3 regions of the Paenibacillus sp. SSG-1 genome follow, and region 2 is predicted to be linked to each of the others. Evidence: predicted binding sites of a transcription regulator. Region 2 holds the regulator's gene; each other region holds the start of a gene.

Region 1 (3,789 bases), 2.6 Mb from region 2:
GGTTACGCCTATCTGGTAACCGGTAAATATAAGAATAAACCGGCCGACGTTAAATCAGAGAATTTCTCGACCTACACTCCGGCTACAGATGCTGCAATCGAAGAGCTGGTAGCTGCCAGTGACAAAACCGGCATGAAATTCACCCAGAAGAAGATGGAAGGCGAAAGCGTCTGGCTGACGCTGCTCTCTTCCCTGATTCCTTTGGTTATTATGTTTATTCTCTTCTTCTTCCTGTTCAATCAAGCGCAGGGAGGCGGGGGCAAGGTTATGAACTTCGGCAAGAGCCGCGCCCGCCTATATAATGAAGAGAAGAAAAGGGTTACCTTTGAGGATGTTGCGGGAGCTGACGAAGAGAAGCAGGAGCTTGTCGAAGTCGTTGAGTTCCTGAAGGATCCGCGGAAATTTGCCGCAGTAGGTGCCCGTATTCCTAAAGGGGTTCTCCTCGTAGGCCCTCCAGGTACAGGTAAAACCCTCCTCGCCCGCGCTGTAGCGGGTGAAGCCGGAGTTCCGTTCTTCAGTATTTCCGGTTCGGACTTTGTGGAAATGTTCGTCGGGGTCGGTGCATCCCGTGTGCGTGACTTGTTCGAGAACGCCAAGAAAAACGCACCATGTATTATCTTCATTGACGAGATTGACGCCGTAGGTCGTCAGCGCGGTGCCGGACTTGGCGGCGGGCATGACGAACGCGAACAGACGCTGAACCAGCTCCTCGTTGAGATGGACGGTTTCGGCGGTAACGAAGGCATCATCATCGTGGCTGCAACGAACCGTGCCGACATCCTCGACCCTGCGCTTCTGCGTCCAGGCCGTTTTGACCGTCAAATTACGGTCGATCGTCCAGACGTGAAAGGCCGCGAGGCAGTACTGAAGGTTCATGCACGCAACAAGCCTCTGACCAAAGACGTCAAGCTGGATGTTGTGGCTAAACGTACGACAGGTTTTACCGGCGCCGAGCTGGAGAACCTGATGAACGAAGCGGCGCTGCTTGCTGCACGCCGTAACCGTAAAGACATCTCCATGCGAGAAGTTGATGAAGCGATTGACCGTGTCATCGTCGGTACCGAGAAGCGCAGCCGCGTGATCAGCGACCGGGAGAAGCGGATTGTCGCTTACCACGAAGCCGGCCACACGATTGTGGGCTACTTCTTGGAGCATGCCGATATGGTACACAAGGTAACGATCATTCCGCGCGGACGCGCCGGCGGATATGTCATCATGATGCCGAAGGAAGACCGGATGCTTGTGACCAAGCAGGAGCTGCTTGATAAGGTGACGGGTCTCTTGGGCGGCCGGGTCTCCGAGGAACTGTTTATCGGTGAAATCGGTACAGGCGCATACAGCGACTTCCAGCAGGCTACGGGCATCGTCCGCAGCATGATTATGGAATACGGTATGAGTGAGAAGCTTGGACCGCTTCAGTTCGGGTCCTCGCAAGGTCAGGTATTCCTGGGCCGTGACCTCGGTCACGAGCAGAACTACAGTGATTCGATCGCTTATGAGATCGACCAGGAAATGCAGCGCATGACAAACGAGTGCTACGAGCGGGCGAGAGACCTGCTGACCAAGTACTCGAAAGAGGTTCACCTCATCGCGAACACGCTGCTTGAGAAGGAGACGCTCGAGCTTGAACAGATTAAGGAACTGATCGAGCAAGGTTATCTTTCTGAAGACGGCCCGAAAGAGGGCGGAAGCGGAAATGATGAAGGTTCTTCCGAGCATGGCGCCCCTGTCATCGACAACGTCGGTGACGTGCGTGTACGCATTCAGGGCAAGGATAATACCAGCCTGCCAACGGAAGAAATTCCGAACGATGTTCCATCCAACTTGCCGAATGACCCGCCAAGCGATATCAACACGGATACGCCGGGCGACATTCCAAATAACAATGATGGAACGAATGAGAATCCAGGTTCGGGCAACGGCGGAACACCGCCGGAATCCAGATCCTAATCCCATTACAACAACAGCCCGGAGACGGTTAGCCGTCTCCGGGTTTTTTGTGTCGTTTGCCAGGAAATATGAGCGGGGGCCATTTGGGGTGTCCAAGCATTGAAGCCGACAACGTTCCGCCTTAACTCTGTTGTACCAGTTATTTTTTTTTGAGGCATAGTAGCGATTGGGGCGGCTGCAAGCTCCAAACAGAAGCGAGGCGGCCTAATCGGACGGAATCGAGCGGGAAGCTTTGTTTTCTTCCGGCTAGATAGCATATAAAGATCATTTTAGTCAATTGACAGTATCGTGAACCTTGTGTAAATTAGTTGATAAACAAGATGGTCTCGAGGTTGCAACGGGCAACTTTGGGAGAATTTTCACAAACTATTCATGATGTTATGAGGTTATGAAGCCATCAACCGGGTAAAATCATGGGATTTCAGAGGGAGTGGGTTACTGGTGGAAGCTCTGGCACTGGAGCATAAGCAGGAACAAAAGCGGGAACTGACGGAGAAGCTGCTTAAGCTAAAGAAGGAAAGAAACGCCATTATTTTGGCGCATTATTATCAAAGGGATGAAATTCAGGAAGTAGCGGATTTCCGTGGCGATTCCTTCCTGCTTGCCCAGAAAGCGGCTCAAACCGATGCGGAAGTCATCGTCTTCTGCGGCGTTCATTTTATGGGTGAAAGCGCTAAGATTCTGGCTCCGAACAAAACGGTGCTGATTCCGGATGAGCGTGCAGGCTGTCCAATGGCCGATATGGTCAACGTGGACGGACTCCGCAAACTGAAAGCGCAGCATCCTAACGCCAAAGTCGTTACGTATATCAACTCTTCGGCAGAGATCAAGGCGGAAACGGATATTTGCTGTACCTCTTCCAATGCGGTAAAGGTGATTCAATCGGTCGATTCCGATGAGATCATCTGGGTACCGGACAAAAATTTGGGTCACTATGTGCAGCAGCATACCGACAAGAAGCTCATCATTTGGGAAGGGTACTGCAATACGCATGATATGCTGACGGTAAAAGACGTTGTGGAGATGAAAGCCAAATATCCCGACGCCGAGTTTGTCGTACACCCGGAATGCCGTCCGGAGGTCGTAGCCATGGGCGATTTCGTCGGCAGCACCACGGCGATTTTGGAATACTGCAAAAAATCAAGCAGCAAACAGTTTATCGTCGGAACCGAAGACGGTACCGGATACCAGCTTCGTCTCGACAGCCCGGATAAGGAGTTTCATTTCGCCACCAAGTTTTTGGTATGCCCGAACATGAAGGTGAACAATCTGAAAAAACTGGTGAAGTGTCTGGAAACCATGAAGCCGCAAATCTACGTGCCGCCGGTTGTTGCAGATAAAGCCAGAACTTCTTTAGAGCGCATGTTACAAGTACAGTAGCATGCGCTACTCTTTCTCTTAAGACAGGTGAACAGGCACATGATTCCACAATATCTGGTTGACTTTGATCTGCAGACTTTGCCCCGGACCAAGACGGATGTCATCGTCATCGGCTCGGGCATAGCCGGGTTGTATACGGCGATTCAGGCAAGCCAGGACCGGCACGTCATCATGATCACGAAAAAGGCACTGCTCGAAAGCAACACCCGGTATGCACAAGGGGGGATTGCCGCGGTCATTTCGGAGGATGATTCCCCTCAGTATCACCGGCAGGATACGCTGATGGCGGGTGCAGGGCTGTGTTCGTCCTCCTCGGTGGACCTCTTGGTCAATGAAGGCCCGGAGGGCGTCAAGGAGCTGATCCGGCTCGGCACAACGTTTGACCTGGAGAACGGGGAGCTTGCCCTGACACAGGAAGGCGCGCACAGCCACCGGCGAATTTTGCATGCCAACGGGGAC
Region 2 (3,789 bases):
CTTCCTTTCTGAAAGGTGAGCTAATCATCCCGGTCTTATCGGGAGAGAAGACCTTCAAAAGCCGCTTGGGCTTCCCTGCGGATGCGTTCCTCGTCCAGGGTGAGACAGCTGCCGTGCTTCACGACCTGCTTCCCGTCCACCCAGACATGCTCAACGTCCTTCGCGCTGGCCGAATAAATGACGTGTGAAATGAAGTCCGTACGCGGCAGAAAATGAGCCTGATCCGTATTCACCGCGATAAAATCCGCCTTCATCCCGGCCTCAAGTGCACCGACTCCCTCCAGGAACAAGGATTGGGCTCCGTAGATCGTGCCCATACGCAGTGCTTCCGCCGCGGGAACCGCCGTCGGATCTCCCGAGACGCCCTTATGTATCAAAGCGGCAAGGCGCATTTCTTCAAACATGTCCAAATTGTTGTTGCTCGCCGCACTGTCGGTTCCCAGGGAAACCGTAATGCCTGCCTGCATCATGTCGGTAACGCGGGCCACACCGCTCGCCAGCTTCAGGTTGCTGCCAGGGTTGTGTGATACCGTCACGTGATGCTTCGCCAAAATGTCGATTTCCTCGTCTGTTAAATGGACCGCGTGTGCCAGAATCGTCGGCCGTGAGAACATGCCGAGCTTCTCCAAATGAATCGCCGGACGCGTTCCATAATCGCGTACATTTTGCTCCACTTCCGCCTTGGTCTCCGACATATGCGTATGCATCGGCAGATCCAGGTCATGCGCCGCCTGAACGAACTTCTCGATAAAATCAGGAGGGCATGTGTACGGGGCATGCGGAGAAATCATCGCCGTGATCCGGCCGTCTGCCTGCCCGTGCCAGTCCTTGGCGAACTGAATGGCTTCGTTCAGCTTGTGACGCTGCACATCCTCCGGGCACAGACCGATGACACCGCGGGTCAGGGCAGCGCGCATGCCGGATTCAGTCACCACTTTGCCCACCTGATCCATATGATCGTACATATCGAGGAACGTCGTCGTACCGCCCTTCAGCATTTCAAGCACGGACAGCGAAGTCCCCCAGTAGACGTCACTGGACGTGAATTTCGCTTCCATCGGCCACATTTTTTCCTGCAGCCATTCCTGGAGCACCATGTCATCTCCGTAACCTCGCAGCAGCGACATGGCGGTATGTCCATGGGTGTTGATCAGGCCCGGCATAAAAAATAAATGCGTGCCGTCGACGACCTGTACGCCCTCCTCCAGCTGCGGCTCCTCTTCACCGATATAGGTGATGCGGTCGCCCTCAATGACCATCCAGCCGTGCAATACCGGCTGCTCCGGCCGCAAAACGGCAAAGCTGCCGTTCTTGATGGCCCATTTAGGATTGGCGCTCCGGCTGCTGGAGCTCTTCAAATTGTCCGTCATCTTCCGTGTCGTCCTTTCCGTTGTTCAAATAATAAGCGAGGCTGAGCAAATCCGTCGTAAAATCGGCGGCATGGATCCGGATGCTAGCCGGCGCCTTCAGAATCGTCGGCGCAAAATTCAGAATCGCCTCGATCCCGGCCGCAATCAGCTGATCGGCGACGTTTTGTGCTTCGAAATCCGGGACTGTAATGATCCCGATCCGGATATTTTTGCTTTGTATCGTTTCTTTCAGCTCATCCATGGCCTGTACCGTCAAGGTGTTGATCCGTGTGCCGATTTTGGACGGATTGGCGTCAAACACGGCCACGATCTTCATATTTTCCTTCAGGTAAAAGTTATAGTTGGACAAAGCTTGACCAAGATTCCCCGCTCCGACCAGCACCGCGTTGATCTGCTGGTCCAAATTCAAAATTTGACGGATCTTCTCGATGAGATAGGATACGTCATACCCTATCCCCTTACGGCCAAAATCCCCGAAATACGCCAAATCCTTACGGATCTGCGCCGGGTTGAGATCCAGCTTCTGCCCGAGCTCCTGGGAGGAGACCGTGGCCACCTCCCGCTTGTTCAGCTCATTTAGATATCTAAGATATATAGGCAATCTGCGGACAACCGCCTCGGATATTTTCTCCGATTTCATGCATGTTCCCCCTATTGAACGGCTTGAATATTTATTTGGTTATATAGATTGAACTAAAGTTTTGCATTGAATTTCCTGTTCTAACCGCTTTAGTTCAATCTATCTAATGGACTCATTTAAGACACACCGTCCTGATGAAGCCATTCAGAGATGCGCGGAACCATCTGGTCTGTCTGCATATGCTCCATTTTCGGTCCAGGCAGCGAGTACAGGAAGTACTTCCCGTAATACGATTCGATGACGCGCGTATCGTATACGATGACGATGCCCCGGTCATGGGCGGTGCGGACCAGCCGCCCGAAGCCCTGCTTGAAGCGGATGACGGCCTGCGGGACCGACAGCTTCATGAACGGGTTCTTCTTCTGGCGCTGCAGCAGCTCGCTCTTCGCTTCCACCAGCGGATGGTTCGGCGGCTGGAACGGGAGCCGGACGATGGCCAGGCAAGTCAGCGCTTCACCCGGGATGTCCACGCCTTCCCAGAAGCTGCTCGTTCCAAGCAGCACCGAAGCGCTGCTGTCCGTAAACCGCCGGATCAGCTTCGTGCGGCTGCCGCTGTCAACGCCCTGTCCAAGCACGGCGATGTCGCTTTGTGCAAGGGCTTCTTTCAGCGGCTCGTATACCTGGCGCAGCATGCGGTACGAGGTGAACAGCACCAGCATCCGGCCGTGGGTGGCGATCGCGGCGTCCGCCAGTGAGCGGGCCAGCGTTTCGACAAACAGGGCGTCCCCGACGCTTCCCTTCACGCTTGGAAAATCCCGCGGAATGACGAGCAGCGCCTGGTCCCTGTACCGGAACGGGGACGGAAGCTGGACCGTCACAAGGCGTCCGCTGTCCTGGTCCTCCTGTAGTCCGAGGTTATCGATCATATACTGGAACGATTTATCTACGGATAAGGTGGCGGACGTCAGGATGACGCTCTTTTTCTTATCAAAAAACAGCTCCTTGAGCTGCTTGCTGACGTCAACCGGAACAGCGTACAGCTGGAGCGATTTGCTGCGGAAATGGCCGCTCGCTTCCATCCAGTACACGACGGTTTCGTCGTTCAGCGTCATAAAGAACCGGAGATTCTCCCGTTCGGAGCTGAGGTCCTTGAGCAGCCCGCCGATATCGGTGATCAGGCTGTCGGAACCGTAATCATCCTGCTCCTCCTTGTATTCGGCCAGCATCTTTTCGCCTTTGCGGACGATTTCCCCCACCGTGACAAAGATCTGGTTTTCGAGCGCCGCCAGCGTCTCCCACTCTTTCGGCTTTTTCCCCGGCTGAAGGCGCAGCGTATACTGGCCGCCGTCGCCGGGAGCAGCGTCGCTCCGTTCCGGAAGCAGGCCGAAGAGCAATTCGCTCAGCTTGTCCCAGTGCTCTTTGACATCGACCAAATCCTCGCTCATCCGGTCGATCACGGCGGTCCATTCACCGGCCTGCTCATAGGCCGACGATTGAAGCAGCTGGCGAAGCGCCGGCAGCTGCCCGCTCCGGGCGTCCTTATAGAGCCGTGTCAGCGTATGGACGACCGTAAAGTACTTCAAATGAAGTCCGAGATGCTTGCCGGCAACGTCTTCCAGGTGATGGGCTTCGTCGATCACGAGCCGCTCGTAGGATGGCAGCAGCTGATGGCCTGCCTTGACGTCCGTAAACAGCTTGGAATGGTTCGTTATGACGACATCCGCGATTCCGGCTTCATGCTTGGCCCGATGGTAATAGCATTTGCGGAACCAAGGGCAGGCACGGCCCTGACAGGAGTCCGAGTCGCTGCTTACGGTCTCCCAGAAGTCTCCCGCACGG
Region 3 (3,789 bases), 2.6 Mb from region 2:
GGCGCGACGCAGTACCTTGAGAAAATGCCGAACATTTCCCGTGTGCTGGTCGTCACCGACGAGATGATGGTCAAGCTGGGATACGTCGAGAAGGTGGAGTACTACCTGCGCAAACGCGTCAATCCGGTAGCGATCGAAGTGTTCTCCGACGTGGAGCCAGATCCGTCCGTCGAGACGGTAGAGCGCGGCACGAGACTGATGGAGAGCTTTAAGCCCGACTGCATTATCGCACTTGGCGGCGGCTCCCCGATGGATGCGGCCAAGGCGATGTGGCTCTTCTACGAATATCCGGACACCAGCTTCCACTCGCTGAAGCAGAAGTTCATGGATATCCGCAAGCGGGTCTATAAGTATCCGCGGCTTGGCGAAAAGGCACAGTTTGTCGCGATCCCGACCACTTCGGGCACCGGCTCGGAAGTGACTTCTTTTGCGGTCATCACGGACAAGAAGGAAGGGAATACGAAGTATCCGCTCGCCGATTACGAGCTGACGCCGGACGTGGCGATCATCGACCCGCAATTCGTGTACAGCCTGCCGAAAACGGCGGTGGCCGACACCGGCATGGACGTCCTCACGCATGCCATCGAGGCGTACGTTTCCGTCATGGCGAGCGATTACACTGACGGGCTTGCGCTTCATGCGATCCGGCTGGTGTTTGAAAATCTGGAAAAGTCCTTCCACACGGCGGATCCGCTGGCCAGGGAGAAGATGCATAACGCGTCGACGATTGCCGGCATGGCGTTTGCCAACGCCTTCCTCGGCATCAACCACAGCCTGGCCCACAAGTGGGGCGGCCAGTACCATACGGCCCACGGGCGGACGAATGCGATCCTGATGCCGCATGTCATCCGGTACAATGCGCAGAAACCGACGAAGTTCGCGTCCTTCCCGAAATACAACCATTTCGTGGCCGACCTGCGCTATGCGGAAATCGCCCGGATGCTCGGCCTGCCGTCCCGGAATACGGAGGAAGGTGTCAACAGCCTGATCGAGGCGGTGCGCAAGTTGAACCAGTCGCTGGGCATTCCTGAGAAATTCCAGGATCTCGGCTTTGACCCGGCCGATTTCGAGGCTAAAGTGGATTATTTGGCCGACCGTGCGTTCGAAGATCAGTGCACGACGGCCAACCCGCGGATGCCGCTGGTCAGTGAACTGGCGGACGTTTACCGGAACGCCTTCTACGGCAAATTCTAGGAGCTGCACCGCATGATCCAGCCGGCTGCCGACCGAAAGCGTCGGCAGCCTTCTTGTCTCAGAATCGTGATGTGCGTTGATCGCAGTGGAAAGGAGTGATTCATATGCTGTCCGGCGTTATTTTGGCAGGCGGCAATCATGGTTCTACGAAAGGCGCACCTACCCTATTCCGGATGATTCAAGGAGAAACGCTGCTGCAGCGGCAGATCCGTGAAATGCGGAAGTGCTGCGGCGAGATTACGATCGTGACGGACGATCCCCGGCCGCTGCTTCGCCAGGTGGACCGGGATATCCGGATCATTACGGATTATTATGTCGGAAAAGGAATGCTTGGCGGCATGCACGCGGGCCTCTCCCTGTCTAAACACCGGGCCGTGTGGATTATCGGCTGCCACATGCCGTATCCCTCGGCCGACGCCGCTGAGCTGATGGCGCTGAGGCTGGAGGACGGGCTCGACGCCGTCCTGCCGATGATCGGCGGCAGGCTCCATCCGCTTCACGGTATTTATGATCGCTCCTGCGCCGTGTATTTTGGGCAGTTTCTGGAGAGCGGCCATACGGAAGCTGATGGTCTGGTTCGCCAGCTTCGTTATCTGACGGTTGCGGAAACGGATTTCGGGTATCAAGGCATGGACGGCGGCTTTGTTCGCACACTCGAAGATGCTTGGGGAGATGCGCTGACCGAATTTTTGGCTGACGAAGGGAAAGCATCTAGATCGTTCAAATAAAAATAACGGCAGCGAAGATGGTGAGAAAAGTAAAAAGAGTGAGAAAAATCACTGTCTTTAACCTGTGAAAAAAGTAACATGAAAGCATAGAAAACGGAGGTGCTTGATCATGGCGATGAAAGAAAGCGAAGTAAAGAACCGGGCTGGATTCGAGGAGGCATGGCGCGGTTTTGCGGGAGGCAGCTGGCAGAAAAATATTGACGTCAATTCATTTATCGGGCGCAATCTCACACCGTATGAGGGCGATGAGCAGTTCCTTGCGCCGCCAACGGAGAACACGCTGGATCTGTGGAAGCAGGTCAGCCAGCTGTTAAAGGAAGAGCGGGAGCGGGGCGGCATTCACGACGTGGACGTGAACACGGTCTCCACCATAACCTCGCATGCAGCGGGATACATCGACCAGGACAAGGAAACCATCGTCGGATTGCAGACCGACGCACCGCTTAAGCGTGCCGTTCAGCCGTTCGGCGGCATCCGGATGGTCGTCGATGCCTGCAATGCGTACGGGTATCAATTGAACCCGGAACTGGAGCGTATTTTTACCGATCTGCGCAAGACGCATAACCAAGGCGTGTTCGACGCCTATACGTCCGAGATGCGCGCAGCCCGCAAGGCCGGCATTATCACGGGCCTTCCGGATGCCTACGGACGGGGCCGGATTATCGGCGACTACCGCCGCGTGGCGCTGTATGGCGTCGACCGCCTCATCCAAGGCAAGAAGGAGGAGCTGCTCCAGCTCGAAGTCGATGCGATGAGCGAAGACGTCATCCGGCTGCGCGAAGAGCTGTCCGAACAGATCCGAAGCCTCGGCGAGCTGAAGGCGATGGCCGCATCTTACGGACATGATATCTCGAGACCCGCGATGAACGCCAAAGAGGCGGTGCAGTGGCTCTACTTCGCTTATCTGGCAGCCATTAAGGAGCAGAACGGAGCGGCGATGAGCCTTGGCCGGGTATCCAGCTTCCTGGACATATATATCGAACGCGACCTCGCGGAAGGCACGCTGACGGAGAGCCTGGCGCAGGAGATCGTCGACCATTTCGTCATGAAGCTGCGGATCGTCAAATTTTTGCGCACGCCGGATTACAACGAGCTGTTCAGCGGCGATCCGACATGGGTGACCGAGTCGGTCGGCGGCATGGGGCTTGACGGCAAAACGCGCGTGACGCGGAACTCCTTCCGCTTCCTGCATACCCTCTACAACCTGGGACCTGCGCCCGAGCCGAACTTGACGGTGCTGTGGTCGGCGCAGCTGCCGGAGAACTTCAAGAAGTTCTGCGCCAAAGTGTCGGCCGAGACCAGTTCGATCCAGTACGAAAACGACGACCTGATGCGTCCGCACTTCGGCGACGATTACGGCATCGCCTGCTGCGTATCCGCGATGCGGATCGGCAAGCAGATGCAGTTCTTCGGAGCCCGGGCCAATCTGGCCAAGGCGCTCTTGTATGCCGTCAACGGCGGCGTCGACGAGAAGAGCGGCGCCCAGGTCGGACCGGCCATCGCGCCGATCACGTCCGAGGTGCTGGACTATGAGGAAGTGAAAGCAAAGTTCGACGTCATCCAGGATTGGCTGGCGAAATTGTACATCAACACGCTGAACGTGATCCATTATATGCATGACAAATACTGCTACGAGCGCATTGAAATGGCCCTTCATGACCGGGATATTGTCCGGACGATGGCCTGCGGCATCGCCGGCCTGTCGGTCGTGGCCGACAGCCTGAGCGCCATTCGTTACGCGAAGGTTCGCCCGATTCGCAACGAAAAAGGGATCGCGGTCGATTTTGAAATCGAAGGCGAGTATCCGCAATACGGCAACAACGACGACCGGGTCGACCAGCTCGCCGTGGAGCTGGCGGAAGGGTTC

Evidence for each region. Region 2 encodes Rex, which represses fermentation and respiration genes when NADH is low (regulators of the CRP and FNR family bind a similar motif). Its sites were predicted from a motif close to TTGTGAAATATTTCACAA; they were not measured.
Region 1: the regulator Rex is predicted to act here: its motif matches at 2,298-2,315, upstream of nadA (quinolinate synthase NadA).
Region 3: the regulator Rex is predicted to act here: its motif matches at 1,985-2,002, upstream of pflB (formate C-acetyltransferase).

Annotation. Positions count from the first base shown of each region.
Region 1 covers NZ_MBRK01000001.1:6,345,640-6,349,428, reverse strand. Annotated here, with positions in the region: gene ftsH (ATP-dependent zinc metalloprotease FtsH) at 1-1,950, shown strand, start outside; gene nadA (quinolinate synthase NadA) at 2,392-3,330, shown strand; gene nadB (L-aspartate oxidase) at 3,370-3,789, shown strand, end outside.
Region 2 covers NZ_MBRK01000001.1:3,727,608-3,731,396, forward strand. Annotated here, with positions in the region: gene BCV73_RS17150 (amidohydrolase) at 36-1,370, opposite strand; gene BCV73_RS17155 (redox-sensing transcriptional repressor Rex) at 1,324-2,010, opposite strand; gene dinG (ATP-dependent DNA helicase DinG) at 2,127-3,789, opposite strand, start outside.
Region 3 covers NZ_MBRK01000001.1:1,118,955-1,122,743, forward strand. Annotated here, with positions in the region: gene adhE (bifunctional acetaldehyde-CoA/alcohol dehydrogenase) at 1-1,194, shown strand, start outside; gene mobA (molybdenum cofactor guanylyltransferase) at 1,299-1,922, shown strand; gene pflB (formate C-acetyltransferase) at 2,032-3,789, shown strand, end outside.